One region of the Paenibacillus sp. FSL E2-8871 genome, then DNA from elsewhere that is predicted to be linked to it. Evidence: predicted binding sites of a transcription regulator. Region 1 holds the regulator's gene; the other holds the start of a gene.
What was found. The regulator CtsR, encoded in region 1, represses protease genes until heat stress. The targets are predictions, from matches to a motif close to ATGGTCAATAAAGGTCAAACA.

Region 1 (7,751 bases):
CTAGTTACTTCTGGCATAAATACAGTCTGAATCGAATCGATAACAAGAAATTGCGGCTGAATTTGTTCAATCGCTTCTTCTATGCTTTCCATATTCGTCTCACATAGTACATATAGCTCAGCTGACAACGCACCGAGGCGATCCGCACGTAGTTTAGTTTGCCTTACCGATTCTTCGCCCGAAATATACAGCACTCGCAATCCCTGAGTTGTCAGAGCATGCGACGTCTGTAATAAGAGCGTAGATTTACCGATTCCTGGGTCTCCCCCTACTAGTACCAGCGATCCTGGCACGATCCCCCCACCGAGAACACGGTTAAGCTCACCTATACCTGTCAGTATGCGCGGTTCCTTGTCACTTTCTATACTTATGATCGATTGTGCCTTTTCTTTACTATGAAAAATAGGGGCATTCATTCCCTGTGTTTTGACTACGCTTTCCGTTTCCTCCACCATGGAGTTCCAAGCTTGGCACCCGGGACATTTTCCGAACCATTTTGGCGATTCGTATCCACAATCGGTGCAAAAAAATTTAGTTTTTGGTTTAGCCATTTGTTCTCCTTACGGTCCGAACTTTTAAATTGCGGATATTTTCTTCTAATGAAAGTTTACCATTTCTGCCCCTTTAACGAAAGGTCATTCGGAATTTGTACTAAATGTATATTTTAAAGTGATAAATTTATATTAAAAAAGCTTCCGCCCCTCTATAAACTGAGGAGCGGAAGCTTTTTTTATTCCGTTTTTTTTATTCGGATTCTACTTCTTTTTCAAGCAATGGAGCTACAGGAGCATCCACTTTATTCACTACAAGTTCTCCGCCAACTTCATCAATGTTGAGCGAATCACCCTTTTGGATATTTCCTCTCAACAATTCCTCGGAAAGACGGTCTTCAATATGCTTCTGAATCGCACGACGCAATGGACGTGCACCAAAGGCTGGGTCGTAACCTTCCTTAGCCAGGAAAGCCTTCGCCGCATCCGTGAGTACGAAATCAACATCATATTCACGCAGCCGCTTGCGCAGCTCATCAGACATCAACGTAACGATTTCAGCAATATGCTTCTCATCGAGGGAATGGAAGACGATGATTTCGTCAATCCGGTTCAAGAACTCAGGACGGAAGCTCTTCTTAAGCTCTTCCATAACCTTGCCCTTCATATTACCGTATTCTGCTCCAGCATCTTGCACAGCTGTGAATCCAAGTGTCGAATTCTTCTTGATCGCTTGTGCGCCTACGTTAGAAGTCAGAATAATTAATGTATTACGGAAATCGACTACCCGTCCTTTAGAGTCAGTTAAACGACCATCTTCAAGAACTTGCAGCAGAATGTTGAATACTTCTGGGTGCGCTTTTTCAATTTCATCAAGCAGCACTACAGAATAAGGTTTCCGGCGTACCTTCTCGGTTAATTGGCCACCTTCTTCATAGCCAACATATCCAGGAGGGGCTCCGACTAAGCGGGACGTGGAGTGCTTCTCCATGTATTCCGACATATCAATACGAATGACCGCATTCTCATCGCCGAACATGGCTTCAGCCAATGCACGAGCCAACTCAGTTTTACCTACACCAGTAGGACCGAGGAAGATAAAGGAACCCATTGGACGTTTCGGATCTTTAAGACCCGCACGCGCACGGCGTAGTGCCCGGCTAACTGCCTTAACAGCTTCGTCCTGACCGATCACTCGTTCATGCAGTAAAGCCTCCATGTTAAGTAGACGGTCGGTCTCCTCTTCCTTCAGCTTGCTTACAGGTATACCCGTCCAGCTAGCTACAACCTGTGCGATGTCTTCAGGTGTAACCTCTGAATCCGTGCGACCCTGTTTTTCTTTCCATTGATTCTTAGTCGTATCAAGCTCTTCACGGATTTTTTGCTCTGTATCACGCAAGGCCGCCGCTTTTTCAAACTCTTGACTCTGTACTGCGGAATCCTTCTCCTTACGGATATCATCCAAGCGCATTTCAAGTTCCTTCAGATTTGGCGGGATGGTGTAAGAGTGAAGCCTTACTTTAGATCCTGCTTCATCGATAAGGTCAATCGCTTTATCTGGCAGGAAACGATCCGGGATGTAACGATCGGACAACTTCACTGCTTCCACTATAGCTTCATCCGTAATCTTCACACGGTGATGCGCTTCATAACGATCGCGAAGTCCGAACAGAATTTGGACCGCTTCTTCTGGAGATGGCTGATCCACCGTAATCGGTTGGAAACGACGCTCCAACGCAGCATCTTTTTCAATATATTTACGATATTCGTCAAGCGTAGTCGCACCAATGCACTGAAGTTCTCCACGGGCTAAAGCCGGCTTCAGAATGTTAGATGCGTCAATCGCACCTTCCGCGCCACCAGCACCGATCAGCGTATGAAGCTCATCGATAAAGAGCACGATATTACCTGCTTGGCGAATCTCATCCATAATTTTCTTGAGGCGGTCTTCAAACTCACCGCGATATTTTGTTCCAGCCACTACTGAGCCCATGTCGAGCGTCATGACGCGTTTGTCGCGAAGTGTTTCTGGGATTTCATTATTGATAATCTTTTGTGCAAGTCCTTCAGCGATAGCTGTTTTACCAACACCAGGTTCACCGATCAGTACCGGGTTATTCTTAGTCCGGCGACTCAGTACCTGAATAACACGTTCAATTTCTTTACTACGGCCGATAACTGGATCTAGATTGCCCTCCTTAGCATAGGCGGTCAAATCGCGCGCAAGACCATCTAGGGTCGGTGTGCTGACGTTAGCCGGAGTCCCGCTATGACTAGAGGCAGCCTCGCTGCTTCCTAGGAGCTGAAGAACTTGTTGACGAGCTTTGTTCAAGCTGATGCCGAGGTTATTAAGCACACGAGCCGCGACACCTTCCCCTTCACGGATAAGTCCAAGCAAAATATGCTCAGTGCCAACATACGTATGACCCAATTTGCGGGCTTCGTCCATCGACAGCTCAATCACTTTTTTAGCGCGAGGAGTATAAGCAATGTTCGTAGGCTGTTCTTGACCTCTGCCAATCAGTGTCTCCACTTCGTCCTGGATTTTTTCAAGACCTAGCCCTAAAGCTATTAATGCCTTAGCAGCAATGCCGTCTCCTTCACGAATAAGTCCGAGCAAAATATGTTCTGTACCAATATTGTTGTGTCCTAAACGAACAGCTTCTTCCTGCGCCAGCGCTAGCACTTTTTGTGCGCGTTCCGTAAATCTTCCAAACATCATATCTCCTGCACCTCCATGAATAATAAATATCTATATTAATGTTGTGTTCCCAGTGTTTCTCGGAGCAGTTTTGCCCGATACATATCTCGTTCAGTAGCGTTCAGCTCATCGCCGAACATCTTTTGCAGAAATCCTGGCTGTGTCTTAACGTTAAGTTCATTAAGCACTGAAATCGAAAGACCTTCCAGAATACCAAGGTCAACCCCAAGTCTCACATCAGATAGGCGTTGAGCAGATTCTTTAAGCTCCATAAGAGCTGCATAACATAAAATTCCGTAAGAACGCTTCACTCGGTCTGTTATTCTCAAGGCGGAATCAACAAGCAACCGTTCACGTGCATTTCGCTCATGCTCAATAATCTGGGTAACTACACTGTGAAGGTTCTCTATAATTTCACTTTCCGTTTGACCGAGAGTGATCTGATTAGAAATTTGAAAGATGTTCCCTACTGCTTCGCTACCCTCACCGTAAATTCCTCTTACAGTCAATCCCACTTGGTTCACTGCAGACAATATGCGATTGATCTGATGAGTCATTACAAGCGCTGGTAGATGCAGCATTACCGAGGCACGAAGCCCAGTACCAACATTGGTGGGACAACTAGTCAAATATCCTCTTTTATCATCAAAAGCGTAATTGACAGCTGCCTCGAATATATCATCGATCGCCGTCGCACGATCCCATGCTTCTCTAACCTGAAGACCAGGAAACAGACACTGGATTCGCAGATGGTCCTCTTCGTTAATCATGATGCTGACCGACTCATCTTCATTTAATAAGACAGCCGCACTGCGCGAATCATTAGCCAAGTTAGGACTGATTAGATGCTTCTCAACCAGTACCTTTTTGTCCAGTTCATTCACTTCATCAAGCTTTAGGAGTTGAAAAGATCCGAAATCTGCAGCTGCTTCCTCATGAAACACAGGAGCCAGTAGCTCTAATACTTCTTCCGATTGCTCTAAGGAAGCCAGCATTGGGAACGGAAGATGCTCTAGATTACGGGCAATACGCATACGACTGCTAATTACAATCTCAGAATGACTACCTCCAGAACGCATCCAATCACTAAGCGCTTGTTCAGTAAATCGGAGACTTGACATGTCATATCCCCCCTATATATCAAAGACTTTACTCTTGTGCTATTTCTTTTTCAAGTTTACGAATCTGATCTCGCAGCTCCGCTGCTTTCTCGAATTCTTCTTGTGTAATACTTTGCTGTAATTCCTGCTTGAGTTCATCAATTTGGCGTCTAAACACAATCTGAGCTCCTGCACGTTTCGGAATCTTACCTACATGTGAAGTACTGCCGTGCACTCGCTTAAAAAGCGGGTCCAGTGCGCTGTTAAAATATTCATAACAGGAGCTACAGCCAAAACGGCCTAATTTACTAAACTGGGAGTACGTCATCCCACAATTCTCACATTGCAGACTCTGCGTTGTCTTCGTTGCAGCCGACTTCTCCTTGCCGGCACCTTCAAGATCAAGCAGACCTGAGAGCAGACTGTGGATGGAGAATCCTCCAGCCGTTCCGGGAATGAGTTCACCCTTCTCCCGTGCACAGCTCTCGCAGATATGAAACTCCGTCTTCTCTCCATTCACGATCTTAGTGAAGTGGAGTGTTGCCGGCTTGACGCCACATTCCTGGCATTGCATAAGCGAAAGCCCCTCCCTTATGGTTGACAATTATTTGCCTAACAAAGAGATTAACATCGCCTTCATAATCTTGGCACGAATCTCATCCCGGTATGGAATCTTAACCGTTAGGCATTCCCGAGAAACAGCAGCGCGCATAAGGCACGCTTCACGCTTACTTAGAAAACCAGCTTCCTCCAGCTGATAAATCAGCCCTTCAGCAGCGTTCTGATCAATCCCGCCACCTATAGTATGGTTTAAATGGGCATGCAGTGCCACGGTTGGTGGTAATTCAAAACGTTGAATACGAATATATCCCCCGCCACCACGCTTACTTTCCACCACATAACCTTTTTCCAGAGTAAAGCGTGTACTGATGACATAATTGATCTGTGACGGTACGCATGAGAACTGGTCCGCCAGGTCATTTCGCTGGATTTCCACCGTACCTTCGGGACTTTCATGCAAAATATTCTTCAGATATTGTTCGATAATATCAGAGATATTGCGCATCACTCATCCTCCAGTGCTTAAATCTTTATAATACCGATTGCAACTTGCATTCATAATGACAATGGTCTTTAATTGAACTTAAACATTTGTGGATAATCCCACGTGTTCAGAGGATCGGATCGCTGTCATTATGCTTCGTTGACTTTGACTTTCTTTGACTTTTTAATATTATAACATATTCTGTGCTAATTCCAAGTGGATTCTCTTATTTTTCACTTTTTTCAGCGAATGTATTCGGAAATAAAGAACTCTCCCAACTTCTTTCGAAGGGGAGAGCCTAATTTTTGTCAAGTATAAACGTCTTCGTTGTCCTTATTAGGACGATAAGCGTTTATGCGAGAAATATAAGGATAATGTATAGCGTGAAACTTATACTTTCTTATATTTTTAAAAATGATCAAATAAAGCTGTCTGTGCTTGTGGAATAATTTCTTCAAACCATTCCAGTGCTGCTGCGTGGCCAGAGACACTTCCATAACGAGCCATCTCTGTTGGTCGTTTGTATCCAAGCATCAAGGCCGTCAAAATGCCTATATCACAGCTCAAGTCTGCTTCCGCCCGTTCCCCTTCCACTCGTATCAAAGTAGCCGAGCCCTCATTAGAGATATTCCATGCCCATAACCCATCATTCCAAGGTGCATACTTATCTTCGATATATATTAGCTGCTTCTTTTGACTACTATTTCCTCTGAAGGCGTAAGTTTCAATGAATGACTTGGCATTAACAATCCGCCCCATAAAATAAGGATAATTCTCTTGTCCTATACGTGGATCTGGCAGCAAGAAAGGTAACATGTCATCCGAAGGCACTAGCTTTAAGGATGCACCGGTCACCATCGAATCATGGTTCGCAAGAAATGTCCACAGCCCCTGCCGAGCTTGTTCATTCAAAAAAACAAATTCATCAATAACCAGTTCTCTGTTCTCTACCTTATACAGCACATATCCCTCTGGTTCACCACTCTTGGAGTAAAATACTGCACTCTTTCCTTCATCATCTAGAACAGAGTTCTCCCACCAGTCCAAATCGCGCTTAAGTGTCCCGTTATATCTGACAGCGAATCGATTGTATAGGCTATCTAATACTTCGATATCTTTTATATCCCGTTTAACCTTGCCCTCAACTTCGACCTTTTTGGGAAACTTCGCTACTGGAATAGAGTATTTCTTATATTCACAATAAACCTCCCAGCCAAATTTACGATAAAACGGAATCAAGAACGGGTGTAGAAAAGAGAGCGTTTGACCTGCCTCATTCATCGTATGCAGCGCATGAGACAATAGATTTGCCACATGTCCTTGTCTGCGGTTCTCTGGCCATGTAGCCACTCCTGCTATACCACCCATAGGTACCACTCTGCCCTGTATGTAGACTTGGAAAGGTATAATCGTCAATTTAGCTTCCAATGTTCCGTCCTCAAAAGCACCCCATACCTGTTCAGCCTTAAATCTTTCTTTAGCACTTGCCCTTTTTTCACTAGGAAGCTTGTACTGAAAAGCATATTCTGACAAGTTCATGCTTGCATCGAATTCTTCTGAACGTAACTGTCTTATTACCACAAACTCACCTCATCCTTTATAAAATTACTTTTAGGATAAGTATAACAAGAGCGTCAATTGTGCGCTAATCTATTGCATTATTTATAACTTTATTTTTAGTTATCCACAGCTCTATGCAGTTTTAAAAATAGTCTTGAAATCTTGTCACATCCAAGTTAAAATAGTTATCCACTTATCAATAGCTCTATCCACATAATCCCGGTTATATCCACAGCAACCCGTGTACTACTTAGGTTTTCTGTTGACAGATCCATATAAATATGTATTTAATCCACACTATTTAGGGATTATTTCTCTTTCAATCATCTATCCACATGTGCGTAACTTTTCTGCAAATCCAAAAGTTTATCCACAAGTTTTCCACAGTATATAATAAACGCAAAAAAGCCACTGTCGATTACTCAACAGTGGTCTAATTGTGCTTGGCAACGTCCTACTCTCCCAGGACCCTTCGGTCCAAGTACCATCGGCGCTGGAGGGCTTAACGGTCGTGTTCGGGATGGGTACGCGTGGAACCCCTCCGCTATCGCCACCAAACATGCGTCTGTGAAACAGACGCTGCCGCGTGAAATTTCGTTCATCACCAGAAGTGAGAATGAATTTCTTAGCGTGTTACAGGCTTGATGCCTGAAAACTGAATCCGAATTGAATTTGCGTTCTAAGTATAGGATAAGCCCTCGACCGATTAGTATTGGTCAGCTCCATGCATTACTGCACTTCCACCTCCAACCTATCTACCTCGTCGTCTTCAAGGGGTCTTACTAATTGGGAAATCTCATCTTGAGGGGGGCTTCACGCTTAGATGCTTTCAGCGCTTATCCCGTCCGTACGTA
Region 2 (7,751 bases), 810 kb from region 1:
AGCTGGCACCGCCAACAAGCGCACCATCGATGTCGCTTTGGCCCATGTACTCAGTTACATTCTCAGGCTTCACGCTGCCGCCGTATTGAATACGAACAGCTTCAGCTGTTGCAACATCATACAAATCTTTTACAAGACTGCGGATGTAAGCAATAACTTCGTTAGCATCTTGGGAAGTGGAAGATTTACCTGTGCCAATAGCCCAGATAGGTTCGTATGCAATGACAACTTTTGCTGCTTGCTCGGCACTAAGTCCTTGGAATGCAGCTTCAGTTTGTACTTTACATACTGCTTTAGTTTGATCAGCTTCACGCTCTTCGAGCTTTTCGCCAACACATACGATTGGAGTGATACCGTGACGGAATGCAGCATGCATTTTCTTATTCACGATTTCATCTGTTTCGCCAAAATAAGCACGACGCTCTGAGTGACCAATGATTACATAGTCTACGCCAAGATCGCTAAGCATTACACCACTGATTTCTCCTGTGTAAGCACCGTTATCTTCAAAGTGCAGGTTCTGTGCGCCAATCTTGATGTCTGTACCTTTTGCAGCTGCTACAAGTGCAGGCAGGTTAGTAAATGGGGCGCAGATAACAGTCTCAACGCCTTCTACTTCTGCTTTGCCTTTGATGTCAGCAATAAAGCTTTCTGCTTCAGGAACTGTTTTGAACATCTTCCAGTTACCCGCAATAATTGGTGTTCTCATGAATTTAATTGCCTCCTTCTATACGTCTTACTTGTCGTTCAGTGCTTCTACGCCAGGAAGCGCCTTGCCTTCCATGAACTCAAGGGATGCACCGCCACCAGTGGAGATGTGATCCATTTGGTCAGCCAGGTGGAATTTTTCTGCTGCTGCTGCGGAATCTCCGCCGCCAATAACAGTGTAACCTTCAGTTGTTGCACAAGCTTTTGCTACTGCAAGTGTACCTTCAGCGAATTTATCGATTTCGAATACGCCCATAGGTCCATTCCAGACAACCAGCTTGGAGTTCTTGATAATATCGGCATAAAGTTCACGAGTCTTAGGTCCGATATCAAGTCCTTCCCAACCTTCTGGGATTTCATTGTAATTAACGATCTTAGTGTTAGCATCAGCACCGAATTTATCAGCAACAACAACATCAACAGGAAGCATGAAGTTTTTGCCAAGTGCTTTAGCTTTTTCGATGAATCCAAGAGCAACGTCAAGTTTGTCGTTGTCTACAAGTGACTTACCGATTTCAAAGCCTTGTGCTTTAGTGAATGTATAAGACAATCCACCGCCGATCAGGACGTTATCAGCCAAAGACAACAAGTTATCAATAACATCAATCTTGTCTTTAACTTTCGAACCGCCGATGATCGCAGTGAAAGGACGTTCTGGGTTAGTAAGAGCTTTACCAAGAACGGTCAATTCTTTCTCCATCAAAAGACCGGATACAGCTGGTAGGAAATGAGCGATACCTTCTGTCGATGCATGTGCACGGTGAGCCGCGCCAAACGCATCATTGACGAACAAATCAGCCAGTTCAGCGAATTGTTTAGCCAATTCAGGATCGTTCTTTTCTTCACCTGGGTAGAAACGAACATTCTCAAGTACAAGTACGTCGCCTTCGCCTAGCTCAGCAATTTTTGCTTTGACAGCTTCGCCAACAGCTTCGTCAGCTTTAGCTACTGGTTTGCCGAGAAGCTCGGACAGACGTTCAGCAGCAGTAGTCAAACGCATGGAATCTACGAATTGACCTTTAGGACGACCCATGTGACTCGCAAGAATGATCTTTGCACCGTTCTCAATCAAATATTTAATGGTTGGAAGGGTTTCGCGAATACGAGTATCATCAGTAATCTTACCGTCTTCTACAGGTACGTTGAAATCCACGCGTACAAATACGCGTTTACCCTTTACTTCTACATCACGGACGCTCTTTTTGTTCATGATTAATTCCTCCACACCCAAAGTTGTTTCTAGCAGGAAACAAGAAATACATTTAGAAAGAGCGGAAACAAGGAACTTCTGTTTCCGCTCTATAGATGTTACTTATATCAAGTCAATTACTTAGCGATTTTAGCGAATTTCTCCAAAGTACGAACCAATTGTGCAGTGTAGGACATTTCATTGTCATACCAAGCAACAGTCTTAACGAGTTGTTTGTCGCCAACAGTCAATACTTTAGTTTGTGTAGCATCGAACAGGGATCCGAAAGTCATACCTTTGATATCGGAAGATACGATTTCATCTTCAGTGTAACCATAAGTGTCTGGATCGGAAGCTGCTTTCATTGCTGCGTTGATTTCTTCAACAGTAACGCTCTTATCAAGAACAGTTACAAGCTCAGTCAGGGAACCAGTTGCAACTGGAACACGTTGAGCCGCACCATCCAATTTACCTTTAAGTTCTGGAATAACAAGACCGATTGCTTTAGCAGCACCAGTAGTGTTAGGAATGATGTTTTCAGCTGCTGCACGAGCGCGTCTGAAGTCACCTTTAGCGTGTGGAGCATCCAAAGTGTTTTGGTCACCAGTGTAAGCGTGAATTGTAGTCATCAAGCCTTCAACGATACCGAACTTGTCGTTCAATACTTTTGCCATTGGAGCTAGGCAGTTCGTTGTGCAAGATGCGCCGGAAATAACAGTCTCAGTACCATCAAGAATGTCATCGTTAACGTTGTAAACGACAGTTTTCATGTCGCCAGTAGCTGGAGCGGAGATAACTACTTTCTTAGCTCCACCTTTCAAGTGTTTTTCAGCAGCTTCTTTAGTTGTGAAGAAACCTGTGCACTCAAGTACGATATCAACGCCTAGGTCGCCCCATGGCAATTCTTCAGGGTTGCGGTTAGCAAGAACCTTAACTTCTTTGCCATTGACTTTGAAGAAGCCATCATGCACTTCAACATCACCTTGGAATTTACCTTGAGTTGTATCATATTTAAGCAAATGAGCAAGCATCTTAGCGTCAGTCAAGTCGTTGATTGCTACCACTTCGATACCTTCTACATTTTGAATACGGCGGAAAGCAAGGCGTCCAATACGTCCAAATCCGTTAATTCCAACTTTTACACTCATTGAATAGTTCCTCCTAGAATTCGTTTTATTTATTCAAAACAGACCGTGAAGCCTGTCATGACAACAATGTTAAGTATGATGCAAGATATATGTTCTAGTGAGTTACGAGGATATCTGTAACTGATTATCAATTTCCTTGCCGATTTCCACAGCAGCAGCCTCGTCGGTGACGAGTATATTCTCCTGCCCGAAACGCAGCATGGCATGAATGGCTTTGGCCTTTGGTTTGCCTCCAGCAATACCGATGACTGTCTCCGTCCGAACAATATCTTCTAGACGTAGTCCCATCGTAAGCATCGTATGGACAACCTGACCATCTTCGTTAAAGTAATACCCAAAGGATTCAGCCACGGCTCCCTCACCCTGGATTTCTGAGACAGTTGCCTCATCCAGCTTGCGGCGACGAGTCATTTCAATGGCATCCCCAATCCCATGTACAATAATACGCGAACTGCGGATGATTTGTACAATCTCTCCAATATTAGAGTCAAGTGCTAGTGACTGGTAGGCATCCCCACTAAGTAAATCAGGTACATGCAGCAACCGGTAATTCGCTCCTACCCGTTTTGCCATTGTTGAAGCAATCGTATTGGCTTGAATCTCCATACTCTCTCCTAATCCACCACGCGCCGGAACAAACCAAGCGTTCTTATAGGAAAGGGATAACGGCGGTGTCAGTTGATCAGCCATGTCGGCAAGCGTTGATCCACCTGTGACAGCAACTATATCATCTGTACGAAGTACACTGAGCAGCGCTTTTGCACCCGCTCGGCCAAGCTCACGTTTGGTGAACGGCGATGACTCACAATCACCCGGCACCACAATAACTTTATCCAGACCGTACGTTGCCCGAATTTTCTCTTCCAGCTCATCCAGACCAAACAGGCTCTTAACGACCGGCTCTAGCAAATCAAGCAGTCTACGTCCAGCAGCGCTAATGCGCATGCCAACGCTCTCGATCTCAATGAGCCCTTGCGATTTCAGAAGATCCGTCTCGGCACGCAGTACCCGCTCAGTCATATCAAGCGAAGCGGCAAGCGTTCTGCGCCCAATTATATCGGACAGCATGATCTGATGAAGAATCGTGTACCGTCTCTTAAGGGTTTCCATGAGATCAGGCAGAAGCTGCTTTTGGATATCTAATAAATTACGCATACTTTCACTCCTGCAACTTCGTCTTCCTCTATTCCCTTGTTCATGGTCTCAAAATGTCCCGGGTAAACTTTTTAAGTCCCACTCATATTCTAACCAAATATTGCTCGAAGTGCAAGTCTTCCGAGAGTAGAATTCTCAAGCGCTTGTCTTCTTATACATTTATAAGATTGGGAAAGAGGTTCAGCTCCAAAAAACCTGTCATTAACAATCCGGATTCTTTCGCTGATTGAAACACAATGTCCGCTTGTCCACCTTGAAGACTAGGGATAGAGCCTGTGTACAGTAATATTAATTCATTGCAATTGCACAGAAATTGTATTATAATCATTTTTGTTGCGCCCGTGGTCCAATGGATATGACGTAGGCCTCCGAAGCCTGAGATCCAAGTTCGATTCTTGGCGGGCGCGCCATTAATTTCACTTTTGTACATAATTTAGTAGTGCCTATACTACTACTTAACCAAAGAGCCGCGTGTCGGCTCTTTTTTTTGAATATAAGTTTGACTTTCTTTGACTTTTTGTTTGAATTTGTTTATCATGTGGGTAATACGGCAAGAGTAAAAATGAATACATTTGAAGAACCAATATCAAGGAGGTTTTCCACGTGAGTTATATTCCTATGGTAGTAGAACAGAGCAACCGCGGTGAGCGCGCTTATGACATCTATTCCCGCCTGCTGAAGGACCGCATCATTTTCCTTGGAACGGAGGTTAATGACGTGGTAGCCAATTCTATCATCGCACAAATGCTGTTCTTGGCTGCCGAAGATCCGGAGAAGGACATTCACCTTTACGTGAATAGCCCCGGCGGTTCCATTACTGCAGGTATGGCTATTTTTGATACAATGCAGTACATTAAACCGGACGTTTCCACCATCTGTGTGGGTATGGCAGCTTCTATGGGAGCTTTCCTACTTAACGCTGGCGCTAAAGGCAAACGCTTCGCACTGCCTAACAGTGAGATCATGATTCACCAACCTCTGGGTGGTGCTCAAGGTCAAGCAACGGATATCGAAATCCGTGCCCGCCGTATCCTCAAATTGCGTGATAAGTTGAATCGTATTCTTGCAGAACGTACGGGTCAACCGCTAGAACGTATTGAGAAGGATACAGATCGTGATTACTTCATGACTGCTGCAGATGCGGCAACTTACGGTATCGTTGATAAAGTCATCGAGAAAACACTGCCTAGCGGTGTGTAAGCTATAAAACAACACAAAGAGGCTGTGCCCTATCCACTTGATGGTTAGCGCACAGCCTCTTTACTTTTCAGACCACCACTTCATACGAATCTCAATTAAATCAAACCGCCATATCCAAGCGCATCGAGTTTCTCAGCAATCACACGGTAGCCTCGGCCATTCGGATGTAAGTGGTCAATCGATAATAGCCCTCTCTCATTTCCTGCAAACTCACTATAGATAGAAGCAAACCCACATACTCGGCTACTGTACTGTGAGGCATAGCGGTTAAACTGCCGCACCCACTCTGTAGCACCCACTACCTGAGGATAAGGATTATACAGTCCCACAATCCGAATGATAAAAGGTCTACGCGTTCCCGTCTTCAATTGGAAGAGGATACTCATAATTGCAGCAAAATTTTGTTTGCATTCTTGCAATGATCTTCGCAGCTCTTTAGATAAATTTTCAGGTTGTCTAGCTGCAGCCTTCGCAGCATGGATTAAATCGTTGCCACCGATGGATAGAGTGATGATGTCGGCTGCTCGAATGGCTTCGCGAGTCATTGCACTCCCCCGTAGCCGCTGTTCCAGTTCAGAAGTAGTCAATCCATTCACGCCCAAATTCGTAGAGGCTACATTAGAACGCAGTCTCCCTTCCGCCATTCTACGGTACACCGGTACAAAACCGTTACCTGGCAGAGCGCCAAATCCAGTCGTCAAGGAATCGCCAATTGCAGTGTATTCATAGCTCATAGCTCTCCCCCGTTCATAAACTAGTTACTCCATTTAGCATATGAATTCGAGGTGATTCTGGTAAGGGGGAGATGTCCAGTGGTGACACTAGCGGTTACAACTTCTCTATTTATTTTACAGCAGCAAATGGGCTACCGCCTTCCGGCAACAGTTCTTTGAAAGTAAAGGGATATTCCGGGAATCCCGCAGCATAAGCTGTGTATTCATACAATTGGAAGAACAGCACGACCTGATCATCCTTCAGATAAAAATACTTTTCCGTATTCAATCCGTTGAACCCTCCCAAATAACTTTCCTCCGCTTTTACTAGCTTGTTCAACTTAGCATTCAACTCTTTTTTGTAGTTTGGGTTAGCTCCGAACAGGTCGCCCAACAGCAGACGTTTGCCATCCTTGAGCGAAAAGGTAAACGCCTCCCGATTGGTCATACCATGAGCGCCGCCCGTATCGCTATACTGTGACATCACTAAGCTGATCACACCATTCTGATTGTAGGTCACCACATAATCTATATCATAGGTATACTTAGGCTCTGACCCGGATCGATTCGAGATATCCTTCTCTGCGCCTGCAGCGAATTTCATGGCACTTTCTTTTAAAATATCATTCATGGCCTGCTGTGCATTGGAATTGCTTAATCCACTAAACTTCGGATAATCAAGCTGGATCAAAGCCTCTTTTCGATCCTTAGCATAGATCTCCGTGGTTACTATCAACGCATTCTGTGATCTATTCACCACATTCAACCTACTAGAGCCCCGACTCCAATCCACTTTATAGCCCAAATAATCATTTAACAGACCTGATGGAACATAGAGCCGGTTGTTTATTAGCTTTCCTTCATACTCTCGAATGTAATAATTGTTCACCCAAATTGAAGTACCATAGCTAGATAACAGCAACTTGGCCTTAGACGTTCCCTTTCCGATCGTGTATGCATTTTCTTTTTTATCATATGTTAGAGGTAATTGCAGCACATCACGCATAAAGGTAATCGGAATCCAGACCTTCCCTTCCTGCAAAATACCTGTCTGCTGAGAAATTAACCCGTTCGCCTTTAAAAAAATACTTGCAGCAATAGCCTTGCTCTTCGTCTGATCAGACGCTGCATAACCCTTATCACTAGGCAGTAATCCTCCACCAAGCAATAATCCCGCCGACATCAAACCTATGCCCCATTTGCGTACTGTTTCTTTTGAAATATTCATCATCTTGTTTTCCCACTCCTTTCCAGTTTATTAAACCTAATCTTGGGGAATTTACACAAAAAAAGAGGCGCCCCCCACTATTACTAGTGGAAGATCACCTCTCCTCTCTGCAATCATCTTGTTCTGCTACTATTTCAATTCATACATTACGCTCAGCTGTGTTGTAACTTTAACTACTCCCGGTTGAACGGATGTGCTTGCACCAGCATCTGCTGCAGCCATTTCCATTTTTAGATTTTGTTCAAAATAAACCGGAGTGACATTGCCATCATTTTGGCTGACCGTGATTACTTGACCCAAGCTACGTTTAGCTGCCTTAGCAATAGCACCTGCTTTAACATCTGCGTTCGCCATCGCCTTTTCAATCACCTGAGCTTCAAAGGCAGAAGTATCTTCCACGGAAAAACGTG

Region 2: a site for CtsR is predicted at 4,697-4,717, ahead of clpP (ATP-dependent Clp endopeptidase proteolytic subunit ClpP). Genes of this name have one in related genera too.

What each region holds. Positions count from the first base shown of each region.
Region 1 is NZ_JBBOBV010000001.1:4,001,122-4,008,872, forward strand. Features, by position in the region: gene radA (DNA repair protein RadA) at 1-551, opposite strand, end outside; gene clpC (ATP-dependent protease ATP-binding subunit ClpC) at 745-3,213, opposite strand; gene NYE25_RS18355 (protein arginine kinase) at 3,249-4,313, opposite strand; gene NYE25_RS18360 (UvrB/UvrC motif-containing protein) at 4,342-4,866, opposite strand; gene NYE25_RS18365 (CtsR family transcriptional regulator) at 4,897-5,358, opposite strand; gene NYE25_RS18370 (GNAT family N-acetyltransferase) at 5,746-6,918, opposite strand; rRNA gene rrf (5S ribosomal RNA) at 7,339-7,455, opposite strand; rRNA gene NYE25_RS18380 (23S ribosomal RNA) at 7,584-7,751, opposite strand, start outside.
Region 2 is NZ_JBBOBV010000001.1:4,814,965-4,822,715, reverse strand. Features, by position in the region: gene tpiA (triose-phosphate isomerase) at 1-709, opposite strand, end outside; gene NYE25_RS21960 (phosphoglycerate kinase) at 737-1,918, opposite strand; gene gap (type I glyceraldehyde-3-phosphate dehydrogenase) at 2,035-3,045, opposite strand; gene NYE25_RS21950 (sugar-binding transcriptional regulator) at 3,148-4,200, opposite strand; tRNA gene NYE25_RS21945 (tRNA-Arg) at 4,536-4,610, shown strand; gene clpP (ATP-dependent Clp endopeptidase proteolytic subunit ClpP) at 4,804-5,400, shown strand; gene NYE25_RS21935 (GDSL-type esterase/lipase family protein) at 5,496-6,134, opposite strand; gene NYE25_RS21930 (PdaC/SigV domain-containing protein) at 6,244-7,344, opposite strand; gene NYE25_RS21925 (SIMPL domain-containing protein) at 7,471-7,751, opposite strand, start outside.